DNA from 3 places in the Paenibacillus pedocola genome. Region 2 is predicted to be linked to each of the others. Evidence: riboswitches for the same ligand, from Rfam matches in the RefSeq annotation. Region 2 holds a riboswitch; each other region holds the start of a gene.
The links. A riboswitch is a leader RNA that binds a small molecule or an ion and turns the genes downstream of it on or off. The one in region 2 is predicted to bind cyclic di-GMP.
Positions count from the first base shown of each region.

Region 1: it holds a riboswitch for cyclic di-GMP, as region 2 does, so the genes downstream of both, QU597_RS27505 (flagellar assembly protein A) here and QU597_RS18810 (thiamine pyrophosphate-binding protein) in region 2, are expected to answer to the same signal.
Region 3: it holds a riboswitch for cyclic di-GMP, as region 2 does, so the genes downstream of both, QU597_RS01900 (anti-repressor SinI family protein) here and QU597_RS18810 (thiamine pyrophosphate-binding protein) in region 2, are expected to answer to the same signal.

Region 1 is NZ_CP134223.1:6,196,781-6,207,389, forward strand. It holds gene QU597_RS27495 (ABC transporter ATP-binding protein) at 1-184, opposite strand, end outside; gene QU597_RS27500 (FUSC family protein) at 491-1,591, shown strand; cyclic di-GMP riboswitch class I at 1,791-1,881, shown strand; gene QU597_RS27505 (flagellar assembly protein A) at 1,911-3,788, shown strand; gene QU597_RS27510 (DMT family transporter) at 3,865-4,749, opposite strand; gene QU597_RS27515 (LysR family transcriptional regulator) at 4,846-5,754, shown strand; gene QU597_RS27520 (aldo/keto reductase) at 5,760-6,734, shown strand; gene hcp (hydroxylamine reductase) at 6,825-8,477, opposite strand; gene QU597_RS27530 (Crp/Fnr family transcriptional regulator) at 8,622-9,329, shown strand; gene QU597_RS27535 (aldehyde dehydrogenase) at 9,362-10,609, shown strand, end outside.
Region 2 is NZ_CP134223.1:4,228,935-4,239,543, forward strand. It holds gene QU597_RS18805 (methyl-accepting chemotaxis protein) at 1-520, shown strand, start outside; cyclic di-GMP riboswitch class I at 966-1,059, shown strand; gene QU597_RS18810 (thiamine pyrophosphate-binding protein) at 1,170-2,813, shown strand; gene QU597_RS18815 (carboxymuconolactone decarboxylase family protein) at 2,885-3,253, shown strand; gene QU597_RS18820 (hypothetical protein) at 3,470-3,814, shown strand; gene QU597_RS18825 (3-oxoacyl-[acyl-carrier-protein] synthase III C-terminal domain-containing protein) at 3,850-4,842, shown strand; gene glpK (glycerol kinase GlpK) at 4,963-6,456, opposite strand; gene QU597_RS18835 (ATP-binding protein) at 6,559-8,004, opposite strand; gene QU597_RS18840 (response regulator transcription factor) at 8,005-8,721, opposite strand; gene ccsA (cytochrome c biogenesis protein CcsA) at 8,807-10,069, opposite strand; gene resB (cytochrome c biogenesis protein ResB) at 10,066-10,609, opposite strand, start outside.
Region 3 is NZ_CP134223.1:429,720-440,328, forward strand. It holds gene QU597_RS01880 (methyl-accepting chemotaxis protein) at 1-524, shown strand, start outside; gene QU597_RS01885 (nucleotidyltransferase family protein) at 469-1,080, opposite strand; gene odhB (2-oxoglutarate dehydrogenase complex dihydrolipoyllysine-residue succinyltransferase) at 1,276-2,589, opposite strand; gene QU597_RS01895 (2-oxoglutarate dehydrogenase E1 component) at 2,645-5,512, opposite strand; cyclic di-GMP riboswitch class I at 5,974-6,059, shown strand; gene QU597_RS01900 (anti-repressor SinI family protein) at 6,093-6,239, shown strand; gene QU597_RS01905 (helix-turn-helix domain-containing protein) at 6,330-6,659, opposite strand; gene QU597_RS01910 (TasA family protein) at 6,835-7,425, opposite strand; gene QU597_RS01915 (TasA family protein) at 7,473-8,069, opposite strand; gene sipW (signal peptidase I SipW) at 8,161-8,748, opposite strand; gene QU597_RS01925 (prolipoprotein diacylglyceryl transferase) at 8,748-10,016, opposite strand; gene QU597_RS01930 (aldo/keto reductase) at 10,371-10,609, opposite strand, start outside.

The sequences.
Region 1 (10,609 bases), 2.0 Mb from region 2:
TCGGTTCGGCAAAACCGGCGATCAGACGCAGAATGGTCGTCTTGCCGCAGCCGGACGGTCCCAGCAGTGTATAGAATTTACCGCGTTCGATTTCGAAGCTGACACCTTTTAACACGGCCTCCTCATCATCATATTGCTTAGTAACCTGGTCAAAAGAAATAATAGTGCCTTCCGGGGTAGCGATAGCTAACGACCTCCCTTACCTTATGTATTACAAACCTTTTTACCCTCATCTAACAGCGCACAATCGGCCTTGACGGGCTCAGCACTGCCTAGGCGACAATTCTGTCCCTCCGCTTCGACAGCATTTCATATCATATATGATATAGGATGTATCCCATATATGCGATAGCTAACAACGCTTATAGCCCTGCAGAATCTTAACAAGTTCGTAAAAAATAGCCCCCTTTACGCTGCGTATGAGGTGCTATAATGAAACCGTCTGAAAATACTTTGAAAATTCCTCTTTTTATGAAAGAAGATGACTGAAATGAACGAGGGGTTACAAGACCGCCTTGAGAAATTTGGATTATCCCTTTATATGATACGGATCACTCTGGCTGCATCGCTCTCCTGGGTGGCAGTTCATAGTCTGTACGGTGACCATTACTTATATTTTGCCCCGCTTGCAGCTATTCTGATCACCCAAGGAACAGTTAAAGCCTCGCTTGAAAAAGGCCTCTACCGCCTGCTGGGCATTGTGCTCGGCGGAACGGTCAGCCTGATTGTCGGCCGCTTCCTGGATATCGGTATTCTCTCGATCCTGCTGATCCTGCTGCTGGGTATCGGTATTGCCACCGCGTGCCGGATTAATATTCAGGCTGTCTCACAGGTTGGCGTGACCTCTGTTCTCGCGCTTACCTTCTACCATGATCACTATATTGTGTGGAGGGTTGCCGAGACCCTGATCGGCGTACTGATTGCCTTATTGATCAATATGATTATCGTCCCGCCCAAAGGGTTCGTCAAGGTGAAAAGCCTGGCACTCGAAGGAAGCCTGCTGCTGGCGGATTCCCTGAGCGGGATGGCCACTGGCGGCAGAGACGCAGCAAAAGCCCAGAAGGCGCTGACCCGCTCCGGGGAACTGCTCGCGAAGAGTGTCCGGCTGCGCCATGAAATGCAATTCACCTTATCGCACTACCCCTGCCGCAGCGGACTGCGCGGGTTGACGCAGGCTACGGCCCATCTGCAGAAGGTTCACTTCTACGTCAAAGAGATTGCCGACGAGCTCTCTCTGCTGCCCGCGCATTATGCTGCCGCAGACTGGATGGTGGAGGTTGCCGGCGCAACTGCCGACTGCATCGCCCTGTACGGGACCAAGACATTGTCGGACGCCGAAGTCCAGCGCTCACTGCAGGAGTCGCTCCGGCATGCCCGTGATCTGCAGCTGGCCTGGTTCTCCGAGCTGCAGGGAATATGCCCGCTGACGGCTATCCGCGACCTCGGTGCTGTCTTCTCTCACCTCAACCGGGTGCTGGAGGTCATCGAACAGGCCGATTATGCGGCAGTTTCAGCCGCACCTCTGCCGGCAAGAACCGAAGCAGCGCGCGGTATTCATCTTGTAAATAATGGACTCTCCCACAAGCTTTAAGCTTGGGAGTGTCCTTTTTTTTGCTGATGCAAAATCTTATATATTTCAGGTGAAATTACAGTTGAAAACCTGCTCATCTAGGAATAAAATTAGGATTGTTTAAAGAATTTGTCGAAATTCAGTACTATAGTACCAGTTATGATCATTTTATTGTCGAACACTTCATCAAATGACCTCATGCTGAGTATTTATCATGTTTCATGTATAAAGGCAAACTGCCTGAAAGGGCGGGACGCAAAGCAATGGGCCTAACAATGCCGCTGTGCATTCATGGCTGCCAGGCTGCCGGTTTGATAATACGAAAAGCGAGGTTATACCTATGCCGCAGCGCACCCTTGACCATTCCCGGCATGTGTTCAATAAAACAATGCCGGCCTTTAGCACTACTTTCCCCATGGAGTCCTCTACCCCGTCCTATCCGGTCAGCGGAATGGGCGGAAATGAAGATAAGGATGGAATAATCATTGTACAGAATGATCAGATTTTCATCACCCCCCCTTTACGAGGCGGCAAGGCTGCCCTGATTTCTGCTGTTCACCCTGTCGTCCTGAAGATAGACGGCGGGAAGGTAACTGAACCTACCAGGGTCACTTCAGCCAATCATTTGAGCTGGGAGATCAGCGAGAAGCCGCAATACCAGATTACTATTTCCGAGGATAAGCTCAGAGCCTACTTTACCCTCTACCGTGTGGAGAAGTACTCCTGGAAGCTTGTGAATTGCCCCGCCTCCGCCGAAGTCTCTGTCCGGGCGGAGCCGGACTATGATCTGCTGCTGTCTAAGCTGACTGTAGATCAGATTCTGGCCGGCTTTCCGAAGAGCTCCTTCATCCCTAATCTCAACATCCCTGCCCTTTACGCCGAATTGAATAATCCGACCTATCTTCCGGTCTGCATTGCTGTGGGCAAAACCCCGGTTCCCGGTACCAACGGCCGGCTGGAGCTCTTGCTGCATCCGGATATGACCGAAGAATTCAGCAGTTCGGAAGCTCCCGACCCTATGAATTATCTGGGTTATCCGGGGATTGCGTCTGTCCAGCCGGGAGAAGTGCTTGCCCGCAAATTGCCTCCGCGGGAAGGATTGCCCGGCTTTGACGTGTATGGCGGCATTCTGCCGTCACCCCAGCCGGAAGATATCCGCCTGATGCACGCCGCCGATACCTCGCTGCTACCAGACGGAGAAATTATCGCACTGCGTGAAGGAAGACCCCGGATCACAGGCATCGGCACACCGCTGGTGAGTATTGATTTCCCGTCTGCCTATATTATGCCAGGGGGCATGGACACAGCAGACGGAGCCTTTATGTTCGCAGGGGATGTGGTTGCACCGGAAGGAGTCAGGGACCAATCCATCATTGAGGCTTTAGGCAATGTCTACATATACGGCGATGTCCAGGGTGCTGTGATTGCCGCCACAGGCAGCATTGTAATCCGGGGAAAGGTAACAGACTGCCAATTATATTCCGGCTGTTACGGAGCGAGACAAGGGCGGCTGCACCTGCAACCCGCTCACCTGATTGAGGAAATAACAGCACTGAGAAAAGCAGCCAGGCTGCTGGAGCAGAATCTTCAGTCACGCCAGCAGGCAGTGAAATACGGACTGGTAGTTATGCTGCTGCTGGAGAGTAAATGCAGCCATATACCGGGTCTGCTCACCGGGCTTCAGAAGCTGCTTTTAAACAATGAGTCAGCCTGTCCTATGGATACAGAGCAAATTAAACATATGCTGGAGGTCTTCCTGCACCCGGGGCAGTTCACCGACTTCATAACGGATGCCGTGATTGGGACGTTGTTGAAGCTGCTTGAGGCGTTTTGTGAGCGGATTGAAGGCCTGCAGGAGGAGAATGCCCGGATTGATGTTGCAGAAGCGGAAGGCTGCATGCTCCAAGCCGGCGGAGACCTCTATATACATAAAGAAGGCGTCAGGAACTGCACGCTGCGGGCATCCGGGAATGTTCAATTCCTCATGGAACAATCGGTATGCAGCGGATCCATAGTCGAAGCGGGTGGAGCTATCACCTTACAGAGCGCCGGTGCAGAAGCCGGCCAGCAATCGGTGCTTACAGCAGGGAGTACAATTAGTGCCCGCCGGATTTCCGCTACCCGCTTGAGCATTGGCGAATATACCACAGAGATTGATGATTTGCTGGAGAATGCGGTATTCACAGCCCAGAATCTGCGGACGGGTAATCAAAGATAGTGCAAACTGCTTACATACAGTTTTCAGCCCAGTTAAAAAGCCTGCCGGACCTCATGCAGCATCCGGCAGGCTCTTCTTATTTTATCCGGGCGGTCCGCCCCAGCTTAACATTCACCAGAATAATGCTGCCCACGATCAAGAGCATACCCACAATCAGATTGGGCGTAATCTGCTCATGCAGCAGCACTACGCTTGAGCCGATGGAGATCAGCGGGATCAGGAAGGTAAACGAACCGACCTTACCGGCCTCCCCTTCATTGATCAGCTTAAAGTACACCATCCAGCCGAGCGCGATGACGAACACCGCAATGAACAGTGTGTTAACAATAAAAGCACTGTTCCAGGTGATTGCTGACCAGCTTTCTATGGCTGAACCGGCTGACAGCAGGATCACTCCGCCGATCATGATCTGCATCGCCGTCATCCACAGCATATCTACCCGGGCCGCATTCCGTTTCGTATAGATGGTGGCAAATGCCCAGCTGAGTGCGCTGGCCAGCGCAAGCAGAACGCCGACAGGAGAAATGCTTCCGTTAAACCCGCCGATGCTTAGTGCGGCTACCCCCAGAAAGCCGAGCAGCAGGCCGAATATTTTCAGCCCGTACATGCTCTCCCCTAGCCAGATCCAGGCAAAGATGCCCAGCAGCACCGGCTGCAGAAACACAATGGCCGAGAACAGACCGGAAGGCACATACTGGAGGCCTATCGTCTGGAAGCCGTAATAAAAGACGATACTGAGTATCGCCGATGTCAGATAGACCGGCCACAGCCGCCTGAACTGAAGCTGCTTCCATTTCGGCAGGGCAGCGAAGATCAGGATGATACCGGCAATCACCGTCCGGATGCCGGCAAACAGGAGCGGCGGAGCATAGGATAAGGCGATTTTGGACAGGGGCCAGTTGATCCCCCAGACAATCACCAAAAAAGTAAGCAGAGCTATCGTTTTATTACGTCCGGACATTTATTCACCTCTTGTTTCATTTTCATTCCAAATGATACAATAATCCCAGTCATAATTGAAATGAATTATAATCATGAGGGGCATAACAAATCCGATATGAACAACAATCAAATTCGCCTGTTTGTCAAAATTGCCGAAACCGGAAGCTTCACCAAAGCCGGCCTGGAGCTGAATATGACCCAGCCGGCGGTCAGCCGCGCTATTTCCGCCCTCGAAACGGAAATGGACGTCAAGCTGCTGCTCCGCGACCGCCGCAGCGGGCTGATGCTCACAGAGGTGGGCAAACGTGTCCTGATTCTTTTCCGGGAAATTCTCAGCGGGTTCAATAAGGTCGAGCAGGAGATTGCCGCGGAGAAAGGACTGGAGAAGGGGCTGATCCGGATCGGAGCCTTTCCGGTGGCGGCCGCTTACTTTGTGCCCAAAATGATCCGCTCGATTAAGAGCAGATATCCGGGGATTGAAATCTCCGTCCATGAAGGCTCGGTGGCCGAGGTGAAGGAATGGCTGGAAACGCGCCAGATTGATGTCGGGCTGATTATTCCGCCGCATGAGGAGTTTGAGACCCTTCCGCTTTTTCGGGAGAAGCTGTATGCGGTGCTGCCCGGCGGCCATCCGCTGGGGCAACATCAGGTCATTGATGTGAAAGACCTGGAGCACGAGCCGATGATGATCTGCAGAGCGGGCTATGAGCCTCCAGTGCTTGATTTATTCAAGAGGGCCGGCAGTGAGCTGAACGTGAAATATGTTGTCAACAGCTACAATACAGCGCTGAACATGATCCAGGAGGGTCTGGCCGTAGGCGTGCTGTCCCAGCTGTCGCTGCTCGCGCCGCCTGATGATGTGATCATCCGGGAGCTTTTCCCTGATGCTTACCGGGATGTCCATCTTGCTGTCCATTCGCTGGAGGAAGCGTCCATCGCCGTCAGATTGCTCATTGATACTGCGCTCGAATTATTTGCGGAAGCCGGAAATCTAAGTCCTGCTACAAACACTGTAAAGGAGTGAGCACTATGAAGACCAACCGTCTGGGAAACAGCGGGCTGCAGGTATCGGCACTGGGCCTTGGAACGAATGCTTTTGGCAAACGTGCTGATCAGCAGACCTCGATTGTTATCATCCATACCGCACTGGATCAGGGGATCAACTTCATTGATACCGCCAATATTTATGCCGGTACCGAATCGGAAAGAATCATCGGCCTGGCTCTGGAAGGCAGGAGGGATCGCGCAGTTCTGGCCACCAAGGCAGGTCTGCCGCGGGCCGAAGGCCCAAATGGGAGCGGCTCCTCCCGCCATCACCTGATGCTGGAGCTGGAAGGCAGCCTGCGCCGCCTGAAGACGGATTATGTGGATCTGTATCAGATCCATACCTTCGATCCGTATACTCCGCTGGAGGAAACGCTGCGCACTCTGGACGATATGGTATCTGCGGGAAAGGTCCGTTATATCGGCGCTTCTAATTACGCGGCCTGGGAACTGATGAAGGCGCTGGGGATCAGCGCAGCGCGGAATCTGGTCCAATACAGCTCGATTCAGTGCAGCTATTCGCTGGCCGACCGGACTCCCGAGAACGAGCTGCTCCCGCTCTGTCTGGATCAGGGACTGGGGATCATCCCTTATTTCCCGCTGGCCGGGGGCATACTGACCGGCAAATACAGCAGCAGTGGCACTGCACCGGCCGGGTCACGGGCCGAGACCGATCCGAACTTTACCCGCTTCCTTACCCCTGAGCGGATTGCACTGGGTAATGAAGTCAGCCGGATCGCCGCAGACCTCGGAACCTCGCCCACAGCCTTGTCCTTAGCCTGGCTGATGAGCAGGCCCGCTGTATCCACGGTTATCGTAGGGGCTACACGGGTGGAGCAGGTGCAGCAGAATCTGCAGAGCACCGCTCTTGAGCTGGACGCGGAGACCCTGGACAAGCTGGAAGAAGCCAGCCGCCCGTTCCGCAGCGGCGAGCCGTTCGCAGTCTACCGTCTGCCGTAATTGCAGAACGCCAAGAAGCCTATAGCTCCTTCCTGCCGGTTATCGGCGGGCTGGAGCTATAGGCTTTTTTAATAGAACAGCATTGCTTATTTATACGGCTGCGATGAACCGCTCCATATCTTCCTCGACCGTTGTAATACCGCCGATTCCGAAGTTATCAACCAGCACTTTAGCCACATTCGGCGAGAGGAAGGCCGGCAGCGTCGGGCCGAGATGAATGTTTTTGACACCCAGGTGCAGCAGCGCAAGCAGCACGATGACCGCTTTTTGCTCATACCAGGCAATATTGTAGGCAATCGGCAGGTCGTTGATATCGTCCAGTCCGAACACTTCCTTCAGCTTCAGGGCAATGACCACAAGGGAATAGGAATCATTGCATTGTCCGGCGTCCAGCACACGCGGAATTCCGCCGATATCGCCGAGCGCAAGCTTGTTGTATTTGTACTTCGCACAGCCTGCGGTAAGAATGACAGTATCCCCCGGCAGTTCAGCAGCAAAGTCAGTGTAGTAATTGCGGCTCTTCATCCGGCCGTCGCAGCCTGCCATCACGAAGAATTGCTTAATGGCCCCGCTCTGGACAGCTTCTACCACCTGATCGGCCACATTCATAACCGCTGCGTGGGCAAACCCGCCGACAATCTCTCCAGTTTCAATCTCAGTCGGAGCTTCACAGCCCTTCGCCTGCGCAATAATCGCGGAGAAATCCTTCACTCCATGCTCATCCGCCGGAATATGCTGCACTCCCGGGAAGCCGGTGTTGCCTGTCGTGTATAACCGGTCAATATAGCTGTCCTTAGGCGGCACAATGCAGTTCGTAGTCATCAGAATCGGACCGTTGAAGCTGGCAAATTCCTCATTCTGCTTCCACCAGGCATTGCCGTAATTGCCTACAAAGTGGCTATACTTCTTGAAGGCCGGATAATAGTGAGCCGGCAGCATCTCACTGTGCGTATACACATCTACTCCAGTTCCCTCTGTCTGCTTCAGCAGCTCTTCCATATCCTTCAGGTCATGTCCGCTGATCAGAATTCCCGGATTCTGTCCTACGCCGATGTTCACTTTGGTGATTTCCGGGTTGCCGTAAGTGGTTGTATTCGCCTGGTCGAGCAGAGCCATCACATCAACGCCGAACTTGCCGCATTCCAGCACAAGTGCAGTCAGCTCATCAGCGCTCAGACTGTCATCCAGAACTGAAGCCAGCCCTTTTTCCATAAAAGCATGGGCGCCTGTATCCGCAAAGCCCAGCACTGCAGCATGCTCCATGTAGGCCGCCATTCCCTTCAGTCCATAAGTCAGCAGCTCGCGAAGGGAACGGACATCCTCATTCTCCGTCGACAGAACGCCTACCGTTTCCGACTTGGCCAGCAGGTCCTCTTCTGTATCCGCTGTCCAGAGTGCGGCATCATGATTCGCGAGAGGTACCGCCGCTCCAGCCTCCTTCAGCCTGCTGCTCCACTGGTCACGCAAGGTAAGCCCCGTTCTTATTCTGTCAATAAAAGCTTCCGGGACAAAGTTGGCATTGGTTATCGTAGCAAACATACTTTCTATAATGAACTTATCTGTGACGGAGTCAGTAATGCCTAATTCCCGGCCTCTCCGTGCAAAGATGGAAATGCCTTTCAGTGTGTAGATCATCAGATCCTGAAGATTGGCAACTTCACTCGTCTTCCCGCATACTCCCTGGATAGTACAGCCCGTTCCTTTGGCCGCCTCCTGACATTGAAAACAAAACATGCTGCTCATTGCACCTTCACTCCTTTAAATGGGTATCGTTACACAGGGCAGAGACTGTTCATCTGCCTTTACAGTTACTATTTATTGTAGTAGACTTTCGCCATACAATCGGTAACGGATGTTACCGAATAAATTTAAATTTGGAGGAAATCGATGAAGCCGGACCCTGCTGTACTGCAGTCCTGTCTGCTGTTCCGGGGCAAGTCTGTAGAAGAGATTGAAGCTCTGCTGCAAAAGATGCTGTACTCCATTTCTTCCTACCAGAAGAACATGCTAATCTTCGCCGAGGGCGACACTGCGGACCGGATCGGAATCATCCTCTCCGGGCGGGTCGAGGTTCAGAAGACTCATCCCACCGGCAGCAGCGTAACTATCGCCCATTTAAATGTCGGGCAGACCATCGGGGAAGCCGTACTGTTCCGCAGAGAAAATATAGTCCCGGCTACCGCCACGGCTACCGGCCCCTGCTCTATCATGTTTATAGGTAAGCAGGAGCTGCTGAGGCTGTTCACCACAGATACAGACATGCTGACCCGCTTCATTGAGAATCTGTCTGAACGGCTGGTGCTCGTGAACCGCAAAATCGAGATGCTGTCCGCAGGTCCGCTGCGGCGGCGGATGATTTACTTTTTGCTGGAGCAGGCGATGCAGCAGGCTTCAGAGGTCATCTCCCTGCCATTCAGCCGCAAGGAGTGGGCAGAGCATTTAAATACTGCGCGTCCTTCACTGTCCCGTGAAATGGGCTATTTGCGCGACATCGGCTGGATTGAGTTCAAAGGCAGCCGGATTTCCCTGCTGAACCGTGAGGCTATGAATGACTACATCCGCACCGACAGTGCTGATTCCGGCAAAGAGAAATAACCATTCGTTTCATCCCATTGGAGGGTTCAGTTATGCCTGAAATTAGCGAGCAAGATACCAGCCTTATGCTGGCCGAGCATAGACAATTTTTTGACAGCGGGGTGACCAAGGAGACGGCGTTCCGGCTCCGTCAGCTGCAGAAGCTGGGAGACGCCATCCGCAGGCACGAATCCCGGATCATCGGGGCGCTGCATCAGGATCTGCGCAAAAGCGAGTTCGAAGCCTACGCCACGGAAATCGGCTTCACGCTGGACAGCATCGGCTATATGATGAAGCATCTCAAGCGGTGGACGAAACCCGTCAAGGTCAAATCTCCGCTGCACATGTTTCCGTCGAAAAGCCTGATCATCAGTGAGCCCTACGGCACCGTACTCATTATCGGGCCATTCAATTATCCGTTCCAGCTGCTGATCGAGCCGCTTATCGGGGCTATCGCCGCCGGCAACTGCGCTGTTCTGAAGCCGTCGGAGAGCACCCCCGCGGTTTCAGCCGTTATCGAGGACATGATTAAGGAAACATTCGAACCCGGCTATATCCGGGTAGTGCAAGGCGAGAAGGAAGCGACCAATCTGCTGATCCACGCGAGGTTTGATTATATTTTCTTCACCGGCAGTGTACCCGTCGGCAAAATTGTAATGGAAGCTGCCGCCAAGCAGCTTGTTCCCGTCACCCTGGAGCTGGGCGGCAAAAGCCCGGTCATTGTCGATAAAACTGCCAATCTGGAGACGGCTGCCAAGCGGATCGTCTGGGGGAAGCTAATCAATGTGGGGCAGACCTGCATCGCGCCGGATTACCTGCTGGTCCACAGGGAGGTTGCCGCGAAGCTGATCACCCTGATGAAGCAATCCATCAGGGCCTTTTACGGAGAGAATCCCCGCAGCAATCCGGATTACGGGCGGATCGTGAATGAGCGCCAGCTGCGCAGAATCGCCGGAATGATCGAAAAGGACCGTTCCAAGATTATTGCGGGCGGCACAGTTGAGCCGGAGGATTTGTACATTGAGCCTACCTTGCTCTACCCGGCCGCTTGGAGTGACGCCGCGATGGAGGATGAAATCTTCGGACCCGTGCTGCCGATTATCGAATTCGGCCGGCTGGAGGAAGCGATCAGCAGCATCAATCAGCATCCGAAGCCGCTCGCCCTCTATCTGTTCACCGAGGACAAACAGGTGGAGCAGCAGGTATTGGGCAGTGTATCCTTCGGGGGAGGCTGCGTGAATGACACCATCAGCCATGTCGCCAGCTCCCGCCTGCCGTTTGGCGGTGTCGGCAATTCCGGC
Region 2 (10,609 bases):
ACAGACCAATCTGCTGTCGCTTAACGCCTCGATTGAGGCTGCACGTGCGGGTGAGCATGGGCGCGGTTTCGCCGTTGTCGCTCAGGAAGTACGGAAGCTCGCTGAAGAGTCCACTTCCTCCACCAAAGAAGTCTTCGGTCTGGTCCGCAGCATTGAAGCCGATATCAAGCAGGCTGTGGAGAATATCGCAATCAATGAAGAAGTGGTTCAAGTACAGAATGAGATGATCGTCGAAACCGCACATATTTTCTCGCAAATTGTTCAAAGTGTCCAATACATAACCGAACAAATCGCTGCCTTCTCTGCGGAGAGTGACCTCATGCTGGAAAGTGCGCTCAAGATCTCCAGTGCCATTGAAAATATATCCGCGATCACCCAGCAGACTGCAGCCGGTACTGAAGAAGTATCCGCAGCCATGAACGAGCAGATTAACGCCTTGCAGTCCGTTGCCGAAGAGACCGATAAAATGACCCAAGCGGTCTTCCAGCTGCAAAAAACCATTCATATTTTCAAATTTTAGTTCACTTAATTTTACTGCTGCCGCTTACCTTAAGCGGCAGTTTTTTTGTGGCGTTACCCTCCGCATAATTTGATTTATTCATAGAAGTACTGACGATAATGCTTTTGCACTTCTCCTCTGCAGCTCCTCTTCTTCTTAATCATAACCAGTACTTCTCCCTTTAGGTCTTTTCCCCCATTTAATCTAATTCACCTCATGAATTTACAATTACTATATATAAATAGTTCAAATAGCCCATTTCTTTTTTAGTTTTGGAAGCTTGCCCCTATGTTCACTAAGCATTCAAGTAGTGGTTAGCATTTGCATTATCAGACATTTTTTTCATTATATATATCCTGAATAAAGTTCTGCAATTCGTCAATTTCTGATTTTTTCCGCAGAAAATATATTGACAAAGATAGAGTTGAAAATATATTGTAAAGTAAAATTATCCAATGAAAATTTAAACAATAATTGGCAAAATTCTCCGAAAGGGAATGACGCAAAGCCATGGATCTACAGTCTCATTTTATCGGGACCAGGACAGCCAGGTTGCCTAAGAGCCGGAACGTTTGAGATTCCTTACGTTCTAAATGACTATTTAAGCAACCGCCTGTACTCCCTGAGTACAGGTTTTCTATTTTCGCAAGATAAATACACAATGGATAGGGTGGAGCTTTTGAAAACAGTCGCAGATCATATGGCTGAGGCACTACGAAACCTCGGTGTAACACATTCCTTTGGTATCATCGGCAAATCTATATGTCCCGTTGTTCTCAAAATGGTTGATTACGGCATTGAGTTTATTCCAGGAAGACATGAATCAAGCTCCGGATTCGAAGCCGCCGGCTATGCTCTTAAAACCGGTAATCTCGGGGTAGCCTTCGGCACCTCGGGACCCGGCGGAACGAATCTACTTACTGCTGCAGCCCATGCCAAGGCAAATAACCTCCCTGTTCTGTTTATTACCGGACATCAGTCCATAAAGGAGCTGGGGATTCCCCAGTGCCAGGATTCCTCATCCTATCTGGCAGATCTGGCGGAGATGTTCAGACCCGCTACGCTATTCAGCAAGCTGGTAGAACGCGGCGATCATTTTAGTACCATTTTTAATCATGCTGTCTCTATCGCCCTAGGCGGTCAGCGCGGACCGGTCCACTTATGTCTCCCCTTTGATGTCCAGACCGAAAGGCTCGAAGAGTGCCGAATTGTGATTCCTGAACGCGAGTCACTCATCAGCATTGCTAATTTCGAGCGGGTAGTTTCCGCCATTAATAAGGCCTCTAATCCCCTTATTATCGCCGGTAAGGGCGTGAACCGTTCCGGTGCCCACCAGGAGCTTGCGCAGCTGGCTGAAACGTTCAATATTCCTGTGGTTACTTCTCCCGGGGGCAAGGGCGCCATTGCCTGGGATCACCCGCTGTATCACGGCCCGGTCGGTGTGGGTGGCTGCAGTCATGGTGATGATTTGCTGAATAGCAGCGACCTGTATATTGTACTTGGTTCTCGCCTCAGTGATATGACCATCTGTAATCTTAAGGCGGAGAATCACCCGGCTACCCTGATCCAATTCGATGTCGATCCTACTTATGTCGGTAAAATTCTGAACTCACAGACTATCCCGGTTAGCGGTGATGTACGTGACAATCTGGCTTACTATCTGGAGCATATCGATAGAGACACTATTAAAAAACATAAAACAAAAGCCGATGTTCATTATGCAGAAGAATTACCAGTACTGCCTAAACTTTCACTTGCTTCGGTAATGAGTACTTTTAGTGACATGATCCCATATAACAGTTTAGTTTTTGTGGATGATGGCAGCCATGGCTTTAATGCCGTGAAATGGTACAACGTGAAGAAACCCGGCAGCTTTATCTTCGATGCTTATTTTGCCTGCATGGGCAATGCCATCGGTATGGCTATAGGTGCTAAAGTTGCTGCGCCGGAAGAAACGGTATTCTGCATTACCGGTGACGGCTGCTTTATGATGCTTGGCGCCGAAATAAACACCGCAGTGTGCAAGAACATCCCGGTTATTTTTATCGTGGTCAACAACATGCAGCTGGACATGGCTCTAAAGGGTATGGAAAAAACAACCGGCAGAATCGATGGCACAATCTTCGAAGTTCCGATGGACGCAGTGAAATTCGCCGAATCACTCGGAGCGACCGGCTACAGATGCGAGACAGCTGACCAATTCTCTGCAGCCGTAAATGCTGCGGTAGAATCCAACCGGGTAGCTGTTATTGAGCTGCTGACCGACCGTGATGAAATGCCTCCAACGGCCCACCGCACCTTAAATCTCGACTAACCGGATTAATCGGCACAGCTCAACTTGTCATATTCTTTCGTGATGCTATCAAATTTCAGGAGGTATCTTCTGTGGAAAATACGGTTAACAGCGGTCTAAAGCACTTCTCCAATCTGTCCGGCGACTATGGCGCCAAAGCTCTGGCTCCGATTAAAGAGCATTTTCCGGAATTGGCTGAGTACATCATGGGTAATGCTTACGGCGACATTTTTCAGCGCACTACGATCGGTTCTGACTGGAAGGAAATTGCCGTCATTTCCTCTCTGATCACCATGGGGCAGTTTGAGCAATTAGGGGTTCATTATGTGATGGCGCTGCGAGTCGGTATGACCGTAGATCAGATCAAGGGGATTTTGCTACATCTGGTACCGTGCGTCGGTGCTCCGAGAGTCATTTCCGCCTTTAATGTCCTGCTTGCCACACTCGAAGAAATCCAATAAATTGATTTGTGGCACTTTAATGCATGATTCGACTTTTTTCTTGCACAATTGAGAATATTATGGTTATATTAAGGCAAATTATCCCATTACCTAAAGTTTGTTGTCGAAAACCGGCTTAAAACTTCTAGTTTTTGGATATATAAAAAAGCCGACCAATGCTGGCCGGCTCATATTTTGCAGAAGACACACACATTCAATTTTGGGAGAGATGAGCACATGGGTAAATTTATTTTGAAAACCGATTCTGTTAACAAGATCATTAATGTCGAATTAGAAGGTACCTTCTCCAATGAGGACGGCCTTAAATCGATTCAAGCTTATCAGCAGACGGTCAATCCGATCACACCCTCTGAATATGCTCTGCAGATCGACTGCAGAAAGCTAAATGTTACTGCTCCAGATGTTGTGCCGCTGTTGGAAGGCTGCTTCATCATGTTCAAAGCAGACGGTTTCGAAAAAGTAAGCCTGACCCTTGAAAACAATCCGATCCTCAAAATGCAGCTCGCCCGTCTTGGCCGCAAAGCAGGACTAGAAAACCTGGAAATCACTTCGATCGTTTAAGAGCATCACTCCACTAACTTTACAGGAGGGCTACCATGGCCGGAATACGTATTAAGGATATTGATATCTATCATCCAAGTAAAAAGATTGATAATGACTTTTTCATACAGCATTTTGACGAAAAAGGTATAGATATCCGCGGACTCCTGACAGCTCTGGGCCGTGAGAGCCGCTATAGTATTGACAACGAGGAAGAGAATTCTCTGACTATGGCTTTTGAGGCAGCAAGCAATGTACTGGACAAGACGGGCCTTACCGGTGCTGACATTGATCTTATCGCTTATGCCAGCCAGACTCCTGAATATATCTTTCCTACGAACTCGCTGATGATTCACCGGCTGATCGGCGGCGCTTCCCACACTATTTGTATCGACAGCAATGCGAACTGCGCCGGTATGACCGCTTCAGTGGAACAGGTAAGCCGCCAGATGATGGCTAACCCGAGAATCCGCCGGGCACTGGTTATCGGCTCGGACCATGTGGCTCCGCATGCCGACAGGAATGATCCGGTCTACTACGCCAACTTCGGAGACGCTGCTGCCGCAGTGATCCTCGAGCGTGATGAGAATTCCGTTGGCTTCATCGATTCCATATACCAGACAGACACCTGCGTCTACGGCAATTCGATGTTCCCTGCAGAAGGCATGGCGAATCTTGGCCGCCGAGGGGTAGGCAAAGGAGAGTTCAACGTAAAGTTCATTCCTTTTGACGACTCCATTTGTGTGGATGCAGCCTCCGAGTCTATCAATACACTCCTGAGTGATAACGGGATCGCTCCTGAAACCATTAAAGCGGCATGCTTCTCCCAGTTATCCCTGCCGAATATTCGTGCCGTATCTGACAAGACCGGTATCGGCAGCGACGCAGCCGTCTATATCGGCGATGAATTCGGCTATACTTCGACGAGCAGCCCTTTTGTCGCTCTTCATAAAGCGGTGACTACCGGCAAGATTGAGCGGGGTGACAAGGTTCTTTTCTGGACAGTCGGCGCCGGCTGGCAGAACGTAGCCTTTGTGATGGAATACTAAGCACTCATTCATTGAACTAACTAAAAAGCAACCTGAAGGCTAGCTATACTAGCCTTCAGGTTGCTTTTTGATTAAGTCAGAATTATAGACCAGCGTAATGCATTTTCAGTCGCAATACTGCTAACCCCGGCCTTCATGCTTCTCCCAGCCCATCGTCCGTGACACAGCATCCTTCCAGGCGTCATAGCGGCGTTCCCGCTCTTCTTCACCCATCCGGGGCAAGAAGTCCTTCTCGGCCTTATTGAAGCTCTCCAGCTGTTCCCTAGACCATATCCCGGAGGTTAGCCCTGCCAACAGTGCAGCCCCGAGCGCTGTCGTCTCAGCGTAGGTCGTGCGGGTCACCTCACTGCCGAGAATATCAGCCTGAAACTGCATCAGCAGGTCGTTGCGTACAGCACCGCCGTCTACACGCAGTCCCGTCAGCGGCATGCCGGCATCTTTCTCCATAGCGCCGATAACATCGCGCGATTGGAAGGCCAGCGATTCCAGAGTCGCCCGGACCAGATGGCCAGCTGTTGTGCCCCGGGTCAGCCCAAACACAGCTCCACGGGCATACATATCCCAATAGGGGGCTCCAAGGCCGGTAAAGGCAGGAACGACCACAACGCCTTCACTGTCCACAACTTCAGCAGCCTTGTGCTCCGAATCTGACGGCCCTTCGATCAATCCCAGTCCTTCATGCAGCCATTGTACGGCTGCTCCGGCTACAAACACACTGCCCTCCAGCGCATAATACAGTTCATCCCCCATCCCCCAGGCAACAGTGGTCAGCAGACCATGCTTGGAGGCAACGGGCTCAGTTCCTGTGTTCATCAGAATAAAGCAGCCTGTTCCGTATGTGTTTTTGGCACTGCCTGCCTCCAGGCAGGTATGACCGAATAATGCAGCCTGCTGATCGCCTAGCACAGAACAGATAGGAATCTCCGCACCCAACCACCGGGCCTCAGCTGTACCGAAATCGCCGCCGGACATCCGCACCTCAGGCAGCATGAGGCGGGGAATCCGCAGCTGTTCGATAAGCTGCTCGTCCCATCTACGCTCATGCAGATTGAACAGCATGGTCCGTGAAGCATTCGTAACGTCTGTAGCGTGCACAGCGCCTCCTGTGAGCTTCCAGATAAGCCAGCTGTCAATTGTCCCTGCCAGCAGCTCTCCCCGCTCAGCACGTTCCCTGGAACCTGTCACATGATCTAAAATCCAGGCCAGCTTGGTAGCCGAGAAATAGGCATCCACGACCAGACCTGTCTTGCGGGCAATCTCAGCGGCCAGGCCTTGACGTTTGATCTCTTCACACTGCTCTGCCGTTCGCCGGTCCTGCCACACGATGGCCGGATAAATCGGCTCTCCTGTGGCCTTGTCCCAAATCAGTGCGGTTTCGCGCTGATTGGTGATGCCGATACAGGATATTTCTTCAGCCGTTATTCCGCTTGTCTGAATCGCATCTCTGGCCGCTGAGAGCTGACTCTCCCAGATTTGCTCCGGATCATGCTCCACCCACCCGGGGCAGGGAAAGGACTGCTTAATCTCATATTGCCCCTGGGAAACCATTCCCGCCTGCTGATTAAAAAGGATGGCCCGAGAGCTGGTGGTGCCTTGGTCCAATGATAAAATCATGACTAGATGCCTCCTATACGTTCCACGATGAACAAGATTAAAGTTGTCCTTTCAACAAAAAGCACCTCTGCAGTCAGAGGCGCCGTCAGTCTTGGTCTGAATTTACTGTTTTTCGACAGGAAGTCTTAGCGTAAAGGTCGTGCCTTCGCCAAGTTTACTGGTGGCAAAAATCTGCCCGTGATGCGACTCGACGATATTTTTAACAATCGCCAGCCCCAGCCCGGTGCCTCCGGATTCTCCGCGTACCCGCGCCTTGTCGGCTTTGTAGAAACGTTCGAAGATAAAGGGCAGATCCTCCGGATGAATTCCTGCGCCTTCATCCCGGATCGCTATCTCCAGATAGCGGCGCCCTTCTAGTACCGCAGAACCGGTGATGATTGAGATATGTTTGTCCGCAGGGGTATGCCGGAAGGCATTATCCAGCAGATTGGTCAAAACCTGTTCCAGCTTATCTACATCCGCCGATTTAAGCAGCAGAGCACTTTCTGTCTTATGGAGCTCAAGAATGATGTCCCGCTCCTTAGCACGCACGGAGAATTTGCGGTAGATCCGCTCGAGCAGTTCGTCCATATCCACCTGTGTTTTATTCATATCCGTATGCCCCGCTTCCATCCGGGCAAGATCCAGCAGGTCTTTAACCAGCCGGCCCATCCGCAGCGATTCATCATGAATAACCTGCACAAGCTCACTGCTCTCCTCCGGCGAGGAGGCCATACCGTCCAGCAGTGCTTCGCTGTAACCCTGCATCATCGAAAGCGGTGTGCGAATTTCATGCGAGACATTCGCTACAAAGTCGCGGAGCATTTTCTCAAGCCTTACTTCTTCCGTTACATCGCGCAGCACAGCTACAGCACCACGGAGATTCCCCTCCGAATACAGCGGAGCCATATGAACGGACCACACGCCTTGCCGGACATGCACATTGGAGCGCTGGTCTCCTCCCTGGCTCAATGTACTAAAGAAGAGCGGCCGGAGCGGAAGAGGGACTGCTCCTGCAGCTCCGACATGCAGATCCTGCTCAGCATCGCTATCTTCCTCAAGGTCCTGCTCCAGATCCCCCCAGGCCTCCAGCAGCTTCTGTCCATGCGGATTCGTGAGTATGATCTGTCCTTCAATATCAAAAGTAATCACGGCGTCGGTCATACTGCGCAGAACACTGGACAGATGCCCCTTCTCGTGATTGAGACTGCGGATATTCTCCTCCAGCTCTTCAGCCATGTGATTGAATGAGGTGGCCAGCTGGCCGATTTCGTCGCTGGTCCGAAGCGTCAGCCTCGTGCCGTATTCGCCGCGGCGGATATTGTTGGCCGCTTCAATCACCTGCTGCATGGGCTGGGTAATCTTCGTAAACAGGAACAACGCAAAAAACGTTGTCAATGAAAACCCGATCATACAGGTATACATAAATAAACGCTTGATCGCCCCGGAATTGGCGAAATTGCTGTCGATATAAGGCAGCAGGAACAGCCCCAGTGTAATGAGCACGACGGCAACAAGGCAGATGATCGTAACCCACAGCTTGCCGACAAGGCTTCTCCAGAAGTTCACTTATTTAGGTACCTCGAGCTTGTAGCCTACTCCCCATACCGTGGTGATCATTGCTGCCGATTCCGGTGATACTTTATTCAGTTTCTCACGAAGCCGTTTGACATGCGTGTCCACCGTACGTAAATCTCCGAAAAACTCATAATTCCAGACATCCTTAAGCAGTTCCTCACGGGAGAAAACTTTGTCCGGCGAGATTGCCAAATAATGAAGCAGCTCATATTCCTTCGGAGTCAGACTCACTTCCTGGCCGCCTGCCGTTACGCGGTGCGCATCATGCTCAATAATGAGATGAGGGAATACAATATTGTTGCTGGAATTGCTCTCTTTCGATAAAAACGCTGTAGCCGAAGAGCGGCGCATAATCGCCTTGACCCGGTAGATCACTTCACGCGGACTGAATGGCTTAACGACATAGTCATCTGCACCCATCTCAAAGCCCTGCACCCGGTTAATCTCTTCACCCTTGGCAGTCAGCATCAGGACCGGAGTCGATTTGACGCCTCTGAGTCTCGTCAGCACTTCGATCCCGTCGATACCCGGCAGCATAACATCGAGCAGGATGAGGCCGTAATCATTAGCCGTTGCTTTGCGCAAAGCGATTTCGCCATCTTCCGCCTCGTCAATTTCGTAGCCTTCTTTTTCAAGATACATTTTCAGCAGGCGGCGAATACGTTCTTCGTCATCCACCACCAGAATTCTATTCAAATGCTCTGCCATTAACAACAACCCCTTCATCAAATACAGTTGAACGTTACCCTAGTACGTACTAGATTCCTGTGCTGCAACTGCGAATACCGTATACTCAGTCTGTCCCCGCATAAGAATGAAGCCCGGCGATGACCAGATTTACACCTACAAGGGTAAACATTACAACCAAAAAACCCAATACGGCGAGCCATGCGGACTTGCGTCCCTGCCACCCGCGGGCCAGCCGCAAATGGAGATATGCGCTGTAGAACAGCCAGGTAACAAGCGCCCAGACCTCCTTGGGGTCCCAGCCCCAAAACCGGCCCCAGGCAACCTGAGCCCAGATCATTGCAAAGATCAATGCCCCCAGCGTAAAAATCGGAAAGCCGATGGCAATCGCCCTGTACGTAATTTCATCAAGATCATTCTCGTCAATTCCGTCCAGTACCGGATGAATAGCCTTGCCCAGCGGTTTGCGCATAGCAAGACGAAGAATTCCATATAGAATGAGACCGGAAAGCAGTGACCAAATAACGGTATTGAACTTTCGTCCGGCATTAACGCCATTCATCCATGAGGGTGCTTCGAACAGCGGCTGTTTTATTCCAAGAAACGACTGGAAAACCTCTGTTTCGCTATGGTAAGGTGCCACAATCGGCGGCATTTTATAACTCACTTTCTCTATTGTACTATCTTCCTGCCCGGAGCTGTCAATCGTAACGTTGCTGCGGACAAAAACAGATTCGTATCCGGCACCGCGAAAGGCAAATACACTCCCGAGAAATCCAATTATAACAATGATTGAAAAGAGAGTAAATTCAACCAGCCTCTGCTGCTTGCGGTCACTCCGCTCCTTGCTCTCAAAATTAACAGTGCGCAGTAAGTACATCAGTCCGGCGGCAAAACCGACGGCGAAAAAGGATTCCCCGAGCGCAGCAAGCGTGACGTGGATATTCAGATAAATGGATTTCAATGATGGAATCAGCGGCTGAACCTCCTGCGGAAATACCGCCGCATACGCCATCACTATAATAGAAATTGGAACTGCGAATACCCCTAGAATGATTTTGCGGTAGATGGCAAAGATCACAGTAAACGCCACCATCACCATCATTGATAAAAAGGTCATGAACTCATACATATTGCTGACGGGAATATGTCCCGAACCCATCCAGCGGGTAATGAAATAAGCGAGATGGCAGAGCAGCCCTACGGAAGAGGCGATAAAAGCGATTCTTCCCCAGCGGGCGGTATGCTCCTCCGGCTTCCTGCCGGACCACCTGCGGCCCATGATGGCGATCGTGAACAACATAAATGCACCGCTGTATAAAAAGAATGCGGCTATAAAGACATCACTGCTGAAATCGAGCAGGCTCATGCCAGACCTCCCCCGTTGTCCAATGATTTTTCATCGACTATCACGTCTACCTTGTACAGAATAGATACGATCTCACGGCGGAAGCCGAACCAATTCTTGTTAGTGTGCCCTCCAAGGACAAGCTCACCGTTCTCAAGATTCAACCAAATGCGTCTATGCTGCCAGTAAAAGCCCAGCACGAGTCCAAGCATTACGATCCCTGCACCCACCCAGACAAACGGCATCGCCCGGTCTACACGGATATTGAGATAAGTTGTGGATTCAGCAAAATCAACATCGCTCATGCCCTGCACCTCAAGCTCCAGAAAACGTCCGCTGCCGCCCAGCTTGTCATTGATAGCCTGCTGCTGGAACTGCTCTTTATCCACCTGTTTCGGAAAATAAAAATATTGCTGCCCCTCCGCCGGCAGATCCGGCCCCGTAATGAGGAAGAGGAATGCGGGCGCATTCGGATAAGGCGATTTGGAGACCGGCTGTCCCTCATCGTTTAAGCCGAAATCCATATACTTTTCTTTAAGCGAAAGGGTGTAAGGCCCGGAC
Region 3 (10,609 bases), 2.7 Mb from region 2:
AGACCATTGCCGGTGTAGACCTGACGCTGGAGCAGGTAACACGGCAGCGTTCGCAAATTGGACAGCTGAATGAGATCAGCGCCAGTCTGCTTGGCGAGTCGCAGGCTTTGCAGCAGTCGGTGAACCAGATAGCCGGACGGGAGGCTGTTGAAATGAGCCAGTACGCTGCCCGGCTGCAGGAAATGCAGAGCCTGCTGCAGGAAATTTCAGCGAAGCAGGAGCTGTGTGCACCGGATGCTGTCAGCCATGGCAATGTACTCACTGCCTGCATGAAAAGGGTGCCAGATGTCCAGGCGATCTGGTCCAACCGCACGGACGGCACTTTTATCTACTCCGAGCCGGCGGCCGGACTGATGAACGCCAAACGCCGCGACTGGTGGAACGGGGCGATGAGCGAAGGTGAATATGTCTCCCGGCCGTATGTATCGGCGATTACCAAACGCTCCTGTATCACTTTGTCCCGGGCCATTAAGAACGGGCAGGGGGAGACAGTGGGTGTAGTGGGAATTGACCTGGCAGTATAACCTGCAGCTGATTCCAGACTCCCTGCCAGTTCTTTTTGGCTATCCGTTCTTCGTAGACAGGATGAAGCCGGGGGTTGGCGTTGAACAGTGGGGAGGGTCTCACGATCAGGTCAAGTACATCTCTGACCCCGTGTGGCGCAGATAAGATAACCTCGCCCTGTCCGGTAAGTGCAAGACCCAGGGCAGTCGCCGTTTCAGGAAATTTTGACATGCCGTCTGTGGCCGATGTATAGGGCTCCAGATCGTTAACAACATGCATTCTCGCCTGGTTTTTGACCGACCAGGGGACCGATGGATCGGCCTCCCGCAGCCGGGCTTCCCAGGCTTTCTCTATTTCCTCCCGAATATCGGCAGGGTCGTAATATATTACATCCACATCCCCCAAAGGTGTTCTGCTGGTAAAGTCATGCTGGACATCCCACACTTTAGAGCGCACAAATCCGGCGCAGACCCAGCAATCCGGCAACCCCAGATCCCTGGCAGCTGCCAGAATATCCATCATCCAGCGGTCTTCGGCAACTAGACGCAGCAGCTCTTCTTCATCATGTATCCGCAACCGGATGCACCTCCGTAACATTAAAAGGGCTCTCTGAAAGCTCCAAGTTCATTTTAAGGGAACAATGGGCAGATTGCTAATGAGCTCAAAGTCATGAAGCCTAAAAAAGAGGGATACGAGGACGATGCTGCTGTCTTCGTATCCCTCTTAATATATCATTGGACTGGTGATGGGTAGCGGACTCCTGAAGCGGGGTTACCCCTCCAGCAGCAGCGCTTCCGGATCTTCCAGCAATTCCTTAACCTTGACGAGGAAGCTTACCGCCTCTGAACCGTCCACGATCCGGTGATCGTAGGATAGGGCGATATACATCATCGGCCGGTTGACGGTTCTTTCCTCATCCAGCGCGATCGGACGCAGCTGGATCTTGTGCATGCCGAGAATGCCGACCTGCGGGGTATTCAGGATCGGTGTAGAGAGCAGGGAGCCGAATACGCCGCCGTTTGTAATCGTAAAGGTACCGCCCTGCAATTCCGGAAGACTGAGCGTGTTAGCGCGGGCCTTGGCGGCCAGTTCGCCGATCTGCCGCTCGATTTCCGGGAAGCTGAGCCGGTCCGCATCACGGACAACCGGCACAACCAGTCCTTCCTTGGCGGATACAGCGATGCCGATATCATAGAATTTCTTAATCAGCAGCTCCTCGCCGTCAATCTCTGCATTCAGCAGCGGATAGGCTTTGAGCGCACCGATGACAGCCTTGGTGAAGAAGGACATGAAGCCGAGTCCGACATCATGCTTCTCTTTGAAGGCATCCTTGCGCCGTTTGCGGATGTCGAGGATGGCGGTCATGTCCACCTCGTTGAAGGTGGTCAGCATGGCCGCGGTCTGCTGCGCTTCAACCAGGCGGCTGGCAATCGTCAGCCGTCTGCGCGACATGCGCTTGCGCTCCACGGCCTTGCCGTCCTGCTGCGGCGCTGCATTAGCCGCAGCGGGCTTCGCTGCCGCAGGTGCAGCCTGCGGCGCCGGAGCGGACGGCGCAGCGGCCCCCTGGCCGGCTGCGCCATGGCCGTTCACATCGGCCTGGCCAATCCGGCCGATGGGGTCGCGGGCACTGACCTCGCCGAGGTCGATGCCCCGCTCCCGGGCCAGCTTGCGCGCCCCCGGCGAAGCCAGGGCCGCAGTGCCGGCAGCCGCGCCTTCGGGAGCGGCTGGTGCCTGGGCAGCGGCGGCCGGAGCCTCCGCTGCCGCTGGCGCAGCAGCGGGACTTGCGCTGCTGGCTGCAGGCGCCGCCTCGGGCTGGCTGCCCCCGGCGGCCTGCGGTGCAGCGGCTTCGCCGGCGCTGCCGATCACGCCGATCGCCTCGCCTACGGCGACGTTCTCGCCAGCCTGGCGGAGGATGGCGGAGATGACGCCATCCTCCTCGGCACTGATCTCAAGATTGACCTTGTCAGTTTCAAGCTCGGCCAGCACATCGCCCTGACCGACGGTGTCGCCTTCCTTTACCAGCCATTTGTAGATCGTTCCTTCGGAAATCGATTCGCCCAGATCGGGTACTTTAATTTCGGACACAGGCCGATACCTCCCCAAACTTAATAGTTTTCATTATCGTGACACCGTCCCCGGATTAGGAGGACGGCACAGGCGCTTGTACTTGCGAGTTCGATTTTAGGGCTTCCGTAACGATGCGACGCTGTTCGAAGCTGTGAACATCGGCATAACCGCTGGCCGGACTGGAGCGTTCCGGACGGCCGATATACTGTACCGAGACATTCTGAGGGGCGATATTCCGCAGCCGTGGCTCGGTATAACTCCAGGCACCCATGTTCTTCGGCTCTTCCTGTACCCAGATAATCTCCTGCAGCGAGCGGAAGGAGTTCAGGTGGGCCGCCAGCTCCCGTTCCGGGAACGGGTAGAGCTGCTCCAGCCGGAGGATATGGAGCCAGGACCAATCCCGGTCTCCCGCGGCTTCAAGCTCAGTTTGCAGATCAATGGCTACCTTGCCGCTGCAGACCACCAGGCGTTTCACCTCGGCGGGCTTACTGCCCAGCAGCGGCTCCGGCAATACAGCCTGGAAGCCTCCGGAGGCAAGCTCGGATCCGGGAGAGGTGCTGCGTGTGTTGCGGATCAGACTCTTCGGTGCCATGATTACCAGCGGCTTGGCGTCAGGCTGCCCGCACAGAGCCGCTTGGCGGCGCAGCAGATGGAAATACTGCGCAGCAGTGGTCAAGTTCGCTACGGTCCAGTTCTCTTCGGCAGAGAGCTGCAAAAACCGTTCCAGACGGCCGCTGGAATGCTCCGGCCCCTGTCCTTCATAGCCATGAGGGAGCAGGATAGCCAGATTGCTGCGCTGTGTCCATTTGGCCCGTCCGGCGGAGATGAACTGATCAATAATGACCTGCGCGGCATTGGCGAAATCACCGTACTGGGCTTCCCAGAGTACGAAGGTCTCCGGGGCGAACACATTATAGCCATACTCATAGCCCAGCACCGATGCTTCCGAGAGCGGGCTGTTGTATACCCCGAAGGAAGCGGAAGAGGATGTGAGCTGATGCAGCGGAGAGAAGAGGGCCCCTGTCTCGCTGTCATGCAGTACAAGGTGGCGGTGGGCAAATGTGCCGCGCTGTGAATCCTGTCCGCTGAGGCGGATCGGGGTACCGTCCTTCAGGATGGTCGCGAAAGCCAGCGTTTCGGCCAACGCCCAATCTACCCGCTCTCCATCCTTGAGGGCATCCTTGCGCCGCTGGAGAATCCGCTCCAGCTTCGGATATACCTTGAAGCCGCGGGGTGCAGTCAACAGCTCCTGGTTGATCTCCTGCAGGCTGCTGAGCGGAACTGCTGTAGTGCGCGGAGCCTTGGATTCCACATCAAGCGCCACTGCCGTTTTGGACTCTGCATTTTTGTGCTTGCCTTCTTTCATAGACTCAAAGGCTGCCTGCAGTACGCTTTCTGCCTCAGCATTCATCCGCTGCACATCTTCCGCCGAAATAATTTTCTCGCTCTGCAGCCGTTCGGCGTACACTTTGTAGACCGTCGGGTGATTCCGGACTTTACTGTAGACAATCGGCTGAGTGGTATCAGGGTCGTCCATCTCATTATGGCCATGACGGCGGTAGCCGATCAGGTCAATTACGAAATCCTTTTTGAACAGATTGCGGTAGCTACTTGCCAGACGGACGGCTGAGATACAGGCTTCCGGATCATCGGCGTTGACATGCACAATCGGAATTTCATAGCCCTTAGCCAGGTCGCTGGCATAGTGGGTAGATCTGGAATCCTCGCTTTCCGTCGTAAAGCCAATCCGGTTATTGACGATAATATGCAGGGTGCCGCCATTCTGATAACCTTTCAATTTGCCGATATTAAGTGTTTCCGCAACGATACCCTCACCCGGGAAAGCGGCATCCCCGTGCATAAGAACAGCCATAGCTTTACTCGTGTCCAGCTTCGGCAATCCCGGTGTGCTCCGGTCCTCCTGGGCAGCACGGGTGAAGCCTTCAACCACGGGATTCACGAATTCCAAATGGCTCGGGTTGTTGGCCAGCGTGATCCGCGTACGCACGGTTTCTCCCTGTCTTACTGCACGGTCTGCACCAAGATGGTACTTCACATCGCCGGTCCAGCCGTAGTTGATGCCCATGGAACCTTCGGATGGAAACAGCTCTTTATTCGGGGAGTGATGGAACTCTGAGAAAATAATATCATACGGTTTGCCCAGAATGTGAGCCAATACATTCAGGCGTCCGCGGTGAGCCATCCCCATCAGGATATGCTCTGCACCGTCATGGGCGGCCGCACGCACGACTTCATCCAGCATCGGTACCAGGGCGTCATTGCCTTCCAGGCTGAAGCGTTTCTGGCCGACAAAGGTTTTGTGCAGGAAGGTCTCGAACTGTTCCACCTGAATCAGCCGGTTCAGCAGCTCCTTACGTTCACTGTTGTTCAGGGGAGCAGGGGAGCTTGTGGATTCCGCCTGACTGTTCAGCCAGCGCAGCTCCTTCTCGTCATGCACATGCCCGAATTCATAGGCGATAGTCCGGGTATAGGCCTGAAGCATGCGCTGAACGGCATCCCATGCGGTCTTGACATCTCCCGGAGCGTTCTCCCAGATCAGCGAAGCAGGCAACGCCATCAGATCTTCACGGGTCAAATCATAGGTTTTATAATCCAGCCACTGGGCCATAGGGTTCTCCCCCCGGTCCAGCGGATCAATGTTGGCGGCCCGATGGCCATGTATGCGAATATTAGCGATCAGCTTCGAGGCTCTTACAGCCTTTTTCAGCCACTCTGCATCTCCTGATACGGAAGGCTGCGGTACCTGGGTCGTATCCGGATCCAGTGGAGGAGGGCCGGAGGTGGTAAAAAGATCGCGGTAGTTAGGTTCTACTGAAGATGGATCATTAACGAACTGCTCATATTTCTCTTGAATATAACCCAAATTCGGTCCGTAATAATTGCTCCAAACGGATTCATTATAAGGTCCTTTGGCTGCCATGAATACATCCTCCTAACGGATGAACCCCACATGCGCCCAAACAGCACCGGCGTTAGGTGGAGCTACGATGTTTGCGGTTTCATTCCTTATCCTATTGTGCTACTTTAGGGGCGGCTAATCAATTCATACTTTGATCTATTCCGTTCGCAAAACGGCATGATTCAGCCTACAATTGATGCGGAACGATCATATGTTTTTTTAGTGTTTAAAATTCTAAAAAATGGGTATATGGTTTAATAAATATCTAGGAAAATAGTTTCATATCCGTTTAGGTCCTAAGGGGTAGAATGGAGTGAATGCCTATTTGAGTTACACAAATTATTACAAATTCAAGCTGCTTTTTTCAAATTCTTTTCATTTAAAATTTCCACAAAGCGACACATTTTTTGAGCAAGGCATTATATAATGTTATTGCGGATAACGGTTTCATGAATTCTAGCCAGATCCTTTCATGTGAAGGATCCAGTAAAGGGTAAACCTCGCCGAAAGGCAGGGACACAAAGTCTCGGGTCTAATGTAGAAATACTACGACGGCCGGACTGCCTGGGGACGCAAAATCTTAGGAGGAGATTTCTTGGATATGTCCAACCAGGGGAATGATGGGGAACTGCAGGCAGTTGATCTGGATTTAGAATGGGTATATTTGATGATGTCGGCTAAGAAGGCCGGCCTCAAGGTGGATGAGATCCGCCAGTTTTTAAGTGAAAAAACGTTGCAGGTAATGTGAGATGGGGCTGACCGGACGATACATACAGAAAAGGGCACAGCGAAAGAGATGCTGTGCCCTTTTCTGTATGGCCGGGAAGGGGAGCGTCACTTAATCCTTCTGCTCCAGCCGCCATTTCTGATAATCCAGAAATTCCTTGAATTCCCGTTTACTTATCCCTGAAGCCATAGCTTCCTGTACGAGCCGGAACCATTCTCCGTCGAGTGAAGCCTCCTGTGATTCCAGGGGTTCGCCATACAGCAGTGCATGAATAGATACCTGAAGCGCATCGGCGATCTTTTCGATGAATTGGATAGAGGGGTTGGATTGAATATTTCTTTCCACATTGCTTAGGTATGATTTCGCCACGTCAGCCTTGTCCGCCAGCTCAGATAAAGACAAACCCTTTTCCAAACGGAGATGGTGGATACGACTTCCCATATTATCTGGCACGATTAAAACGCCCCTCCGTTACTTTTTGTTATCAGTATAGCAAATTTTCTCATAGCGGACAAAAATCATTGTTTGATCGTCATCAGCTGAGGTCCCGTCTATAAAAAAGGCATATCCAGCCCGGGTTAGGGAAGGATATGCCTTTTTGGTAAGCTTACCTCGACTATTTAAGTTCTCCTAAACCTTGTTTAGCATTGAAGGTCCAGGTAAGGTCCAGTTTATCTCCCTGGAATACGTTCTGATCCTGACCGTTGTCTACAAAGACGAAGGCTACCTTGAAGACCTTGGATTGTCCGGCTGTGATACCGCCAGGCAGAGCGCCGGTGCTGATCAAATCATAGTTAGCCGTATTTTTCAGATCCTTCAGGGAGATTTCCCCGATGACAAAATTGGTGATGTCGCCGCTGACATAAGTATCCTTGAGAAGTTTGACTTTGAAATGGTCACCCAGATCCTGTCCCGCGTTATTCGTACCGGCATCGGTTACCGTGTAAGCGCTAGCCAGTTTCAGCTCCTTGATATCGAGTGAGCCGCTGTTTTGCAGAGTGAAGTTACGGACGGCGATGTCACCAGGCTTGAGGTTGCTGAGGTTAACGATTTCCGACGGGCTGGTATTCAGATCCAGTGTTCCTGCTGCGAAGGTAGCTGTGCTCTGCGCAGTATCGCTGAAGTAAGCGAACGTTCCTCCTCCGATTAAAGACAATCCCAGTGCCGCCGATGCAATACCCAGACCCAGTGTTTTTTTGATACCCATAATATAAATTCCTCCTCGGTTATGTTTTTATTATTGAATAGCAGGGTTTACTTGAATTCGCCGGCTCCCTGGCTGGCTTCGAAGTTCCAGGTAAGCTTCAGCTTATCGCCTTGGTAATAGTTTTGCGGCTGGAAGTTTTCTTTGAAGGCAAATTGAACGGTGAGCTTATCCTCGGTACCCGCTTTAATGCCTGATTTTTCCCCTCCAAGCAGCGTACCCAGTATTTTTCTGGCTACGAGATCCGGGCTCTGGCTCTCCAGATCGGCGAGCGAAATGATAAGAACCTCCGGCTGTTTTTTGTCGTTGTTATTCAGGAAAGTAACGATAATATCATCCTTCAGATTATGGCTGCCGTTGTTGTTGTTCGTGTCCGTCACTGCGGATGAAGTCTTCAGCAAGACCTTGGGAATGTCGAGGGAGCCGTCATTTTTCAGTTTGAAATCTCTGGTGATCAGATCGCCAGGCTTCAGATTGCTGAGATCAACAATGACAGCAGGGTCAGAGGTGAGGCTAAGAGTTCCGTTGTTAAATGCAGCTGTGCTCTGGGCGGAATCGCTAAAGTAAGCGAAAGTGCCTCCGCCGACAAGTGTCAGGCCAAGCGCTGCGGAAGCAACGCCGAGACCCAGTGTTTTTTTAATATTCATTTGTTCATCCCTCTCTCATAGATCTTTTTGGCAACAGGTGTACCTTTAATTATTGTGACTCCGCGTTTCGTAAACGGGAGATAACAATCAGTTATTGAAGCGGCATGGTTTCGGGGCCTGCCGGCGCGGCTGCGGCGCTTTTCTTTTCAAGTGCGGAAACGGCCTTCCAGGAGGTATAGAGTGCATAGAGCAGCAGCAGGAGACCCGGTATGATCATCAGCATGACACTGCCTGCCTTCGAAACCGCGAAATTCATCGCGTACCCCACATAAGGAACCGTTACTCCGGTATATTGCCCTACGACATTCGTTGAGCTGACCGCAGCCGAATCCGCAGCATCATTGTTATCGCCTTTGGTTGTGTAGGTGGCCTCACCCGTGGCAGTGTTTACAGTGGCGTCGATAACCCGGTGGGTGATCAGAATATTCTCAGGATTCATAAATGTGATGACGTCGCCCTTTTGGAAGCGGGTCATATCGCCGCCAGGCTTGATAGCAACGATGGAGCCGGTATGGATGCCGGGTTCCATGGAGCCGGATAAGACGGTTTTGATCTGATAGCCGAAGAAAGCCGGTTCGCCGCCGGAAGCTTTGGAGATCACTACGGCAACCACCACAAGCAGGAAAACAAGGGACATCAGCAGGGTCAGTGCTGTACTGACTATTTTTTTAATACGCATTATTCATCGCCGCCTTTACTGGGTTCTGTGACCGGAACGGGAGAAGCTGCGGGAAGTTCCGGTACGGTATTGTCATTTTCGGTTATGTCCTGAACAGGCACTGCTGCCGGTGTTGGAGATGGATCGGGTGTATCCGCGCCGGAAGCAGGGGCGTCTGGGGCGGCAGTGTCTGGGATGGCCGCGTCTGGAGCGGCGCTGTTGTCCGGCGCCGGCTTATCCTCTACAGGCTTATCTTCTGCCGGCTTGCCGTTGTCCGGCACCGCAGGGACGGTTATCTCTGGGTGTCCTTCTCCCGCTTCAACAACCGGGGTCTTGTCATCAGCAGGATCTTTATCGTCCTGCTTGCCGTCGTCAGCTTTTTCCGCCAATGCTTCTTCCTGAAGCTTTGCCTTGGCATCTGTGATTTCCAGCTGCTGATTGTGCAGACTGCTTACTGCCGAGGACAGGCTGCTCCGGGTAGAGGTCAGATCAGCATTCAGCTGCTCATAGGCCGCCTGCAATTCGGCAGAAACATCAGGCTGTGCTTCATATGCTTTGGCCACGAAGTCAAGCAGCCCGCTGCCGCCGGAAAAGCGGGAGTGTTCCTGCCCGAGGAATCCGCGGTCAGGATTGCCTGGCGGCAGCGCACTGCCGGCTGTATGAATGGAGTTCAGATAGTCCATAATTTGGTTGTAAGTATCCTTGAGCGGTTCGGACAATACTCCGCTTTGGGCTGAATCCTGTTGCATTTGCCCGAAGATCTGTGCATCACGGATTTCCAGACAATTGGGTTCAAGTTGGAGCATATAACCCCAGGCCTGATGCAGAATAGCTGCCGCATTGCTGGCCTCCTGCAAAATCTGCTGCCAGATCCCGAAGTTGGTGTTGAGCTGTGCATCTATTGCCGCAATGGCGGAATTGGCAGAGGAAATCTGTGCTGCTACAAGCTCTTCAGCCTGATCCAGCTCATCCTGAGACAGTGCTGAGAGGTCCGCGGGACCTGTGAACTCTCCGGCCGTGCTGTGGCTGGCAAGAGAAGACTTAAGCTCGATGATTCTGTGGATGTGCCCGGACAGCTCCGAGAGCAGCTGTTCAATCTGTCCCGGGAAGACGGAACAGAGCTCTATGCTGCTGGTTTGCTGCAGCGAGGTATTGTACTCTCCGTAGGTGCTGCCGATCTGACCGGAGGTGTACAGGACAAGAACGGATACAGCCACACCGGATTGCAGAATACGAAGCCCGGTTTTACTTGGTTTTTTTTTACGCCGTCTGGCGGATCTGGGGTACAAAGGCTAGCCCCCTCTCATGGCTTTACAATCATTCATTCGTTATATTCGTTCTTTATTAAGAACAATTTGATAAGGAAATCATACACCGTCTTCCGGGCAAAAGAAAAATGTGAATTAAGCTTAAAAGTTCTTAATAACGTACAATAATGAAGTGTTATCTTTGTATTACTGCTAGTATCGCTGTTTTACGCAAAATATTCTTTATAAAGAACAATGATTCGCACCTCGCAGATCGCCAATAACGCAAAGCAGCGGTCCTCCAATACCTGGAGAACCGCTGCTTTGTTTCGATAGATTATTCTATATGTCCGGATTTGTTTCAAGCGTAGGAGAGTTGTGTGTTCGGCCGGCCGGTTAGGGAAGCTTTTCTCCGCGTGAGCTTACATACAGGTCATACCATTCCTTGCGGGTCAGCTCCAGCTTGTCCGCACCTGCGCAGGCGGCAATCCGCTGCGGATTCACCGTTCCGATGACTGGCTGAATGGCCGCCGGATGGGTCATCAGCCAGGACAGGACGATGGCCTCAGGCGTTGTATTCTTCTGCCGGGCGAGCTCCTTGACCAGCGCGGCCGTATTCACGACATTCTCCGGCT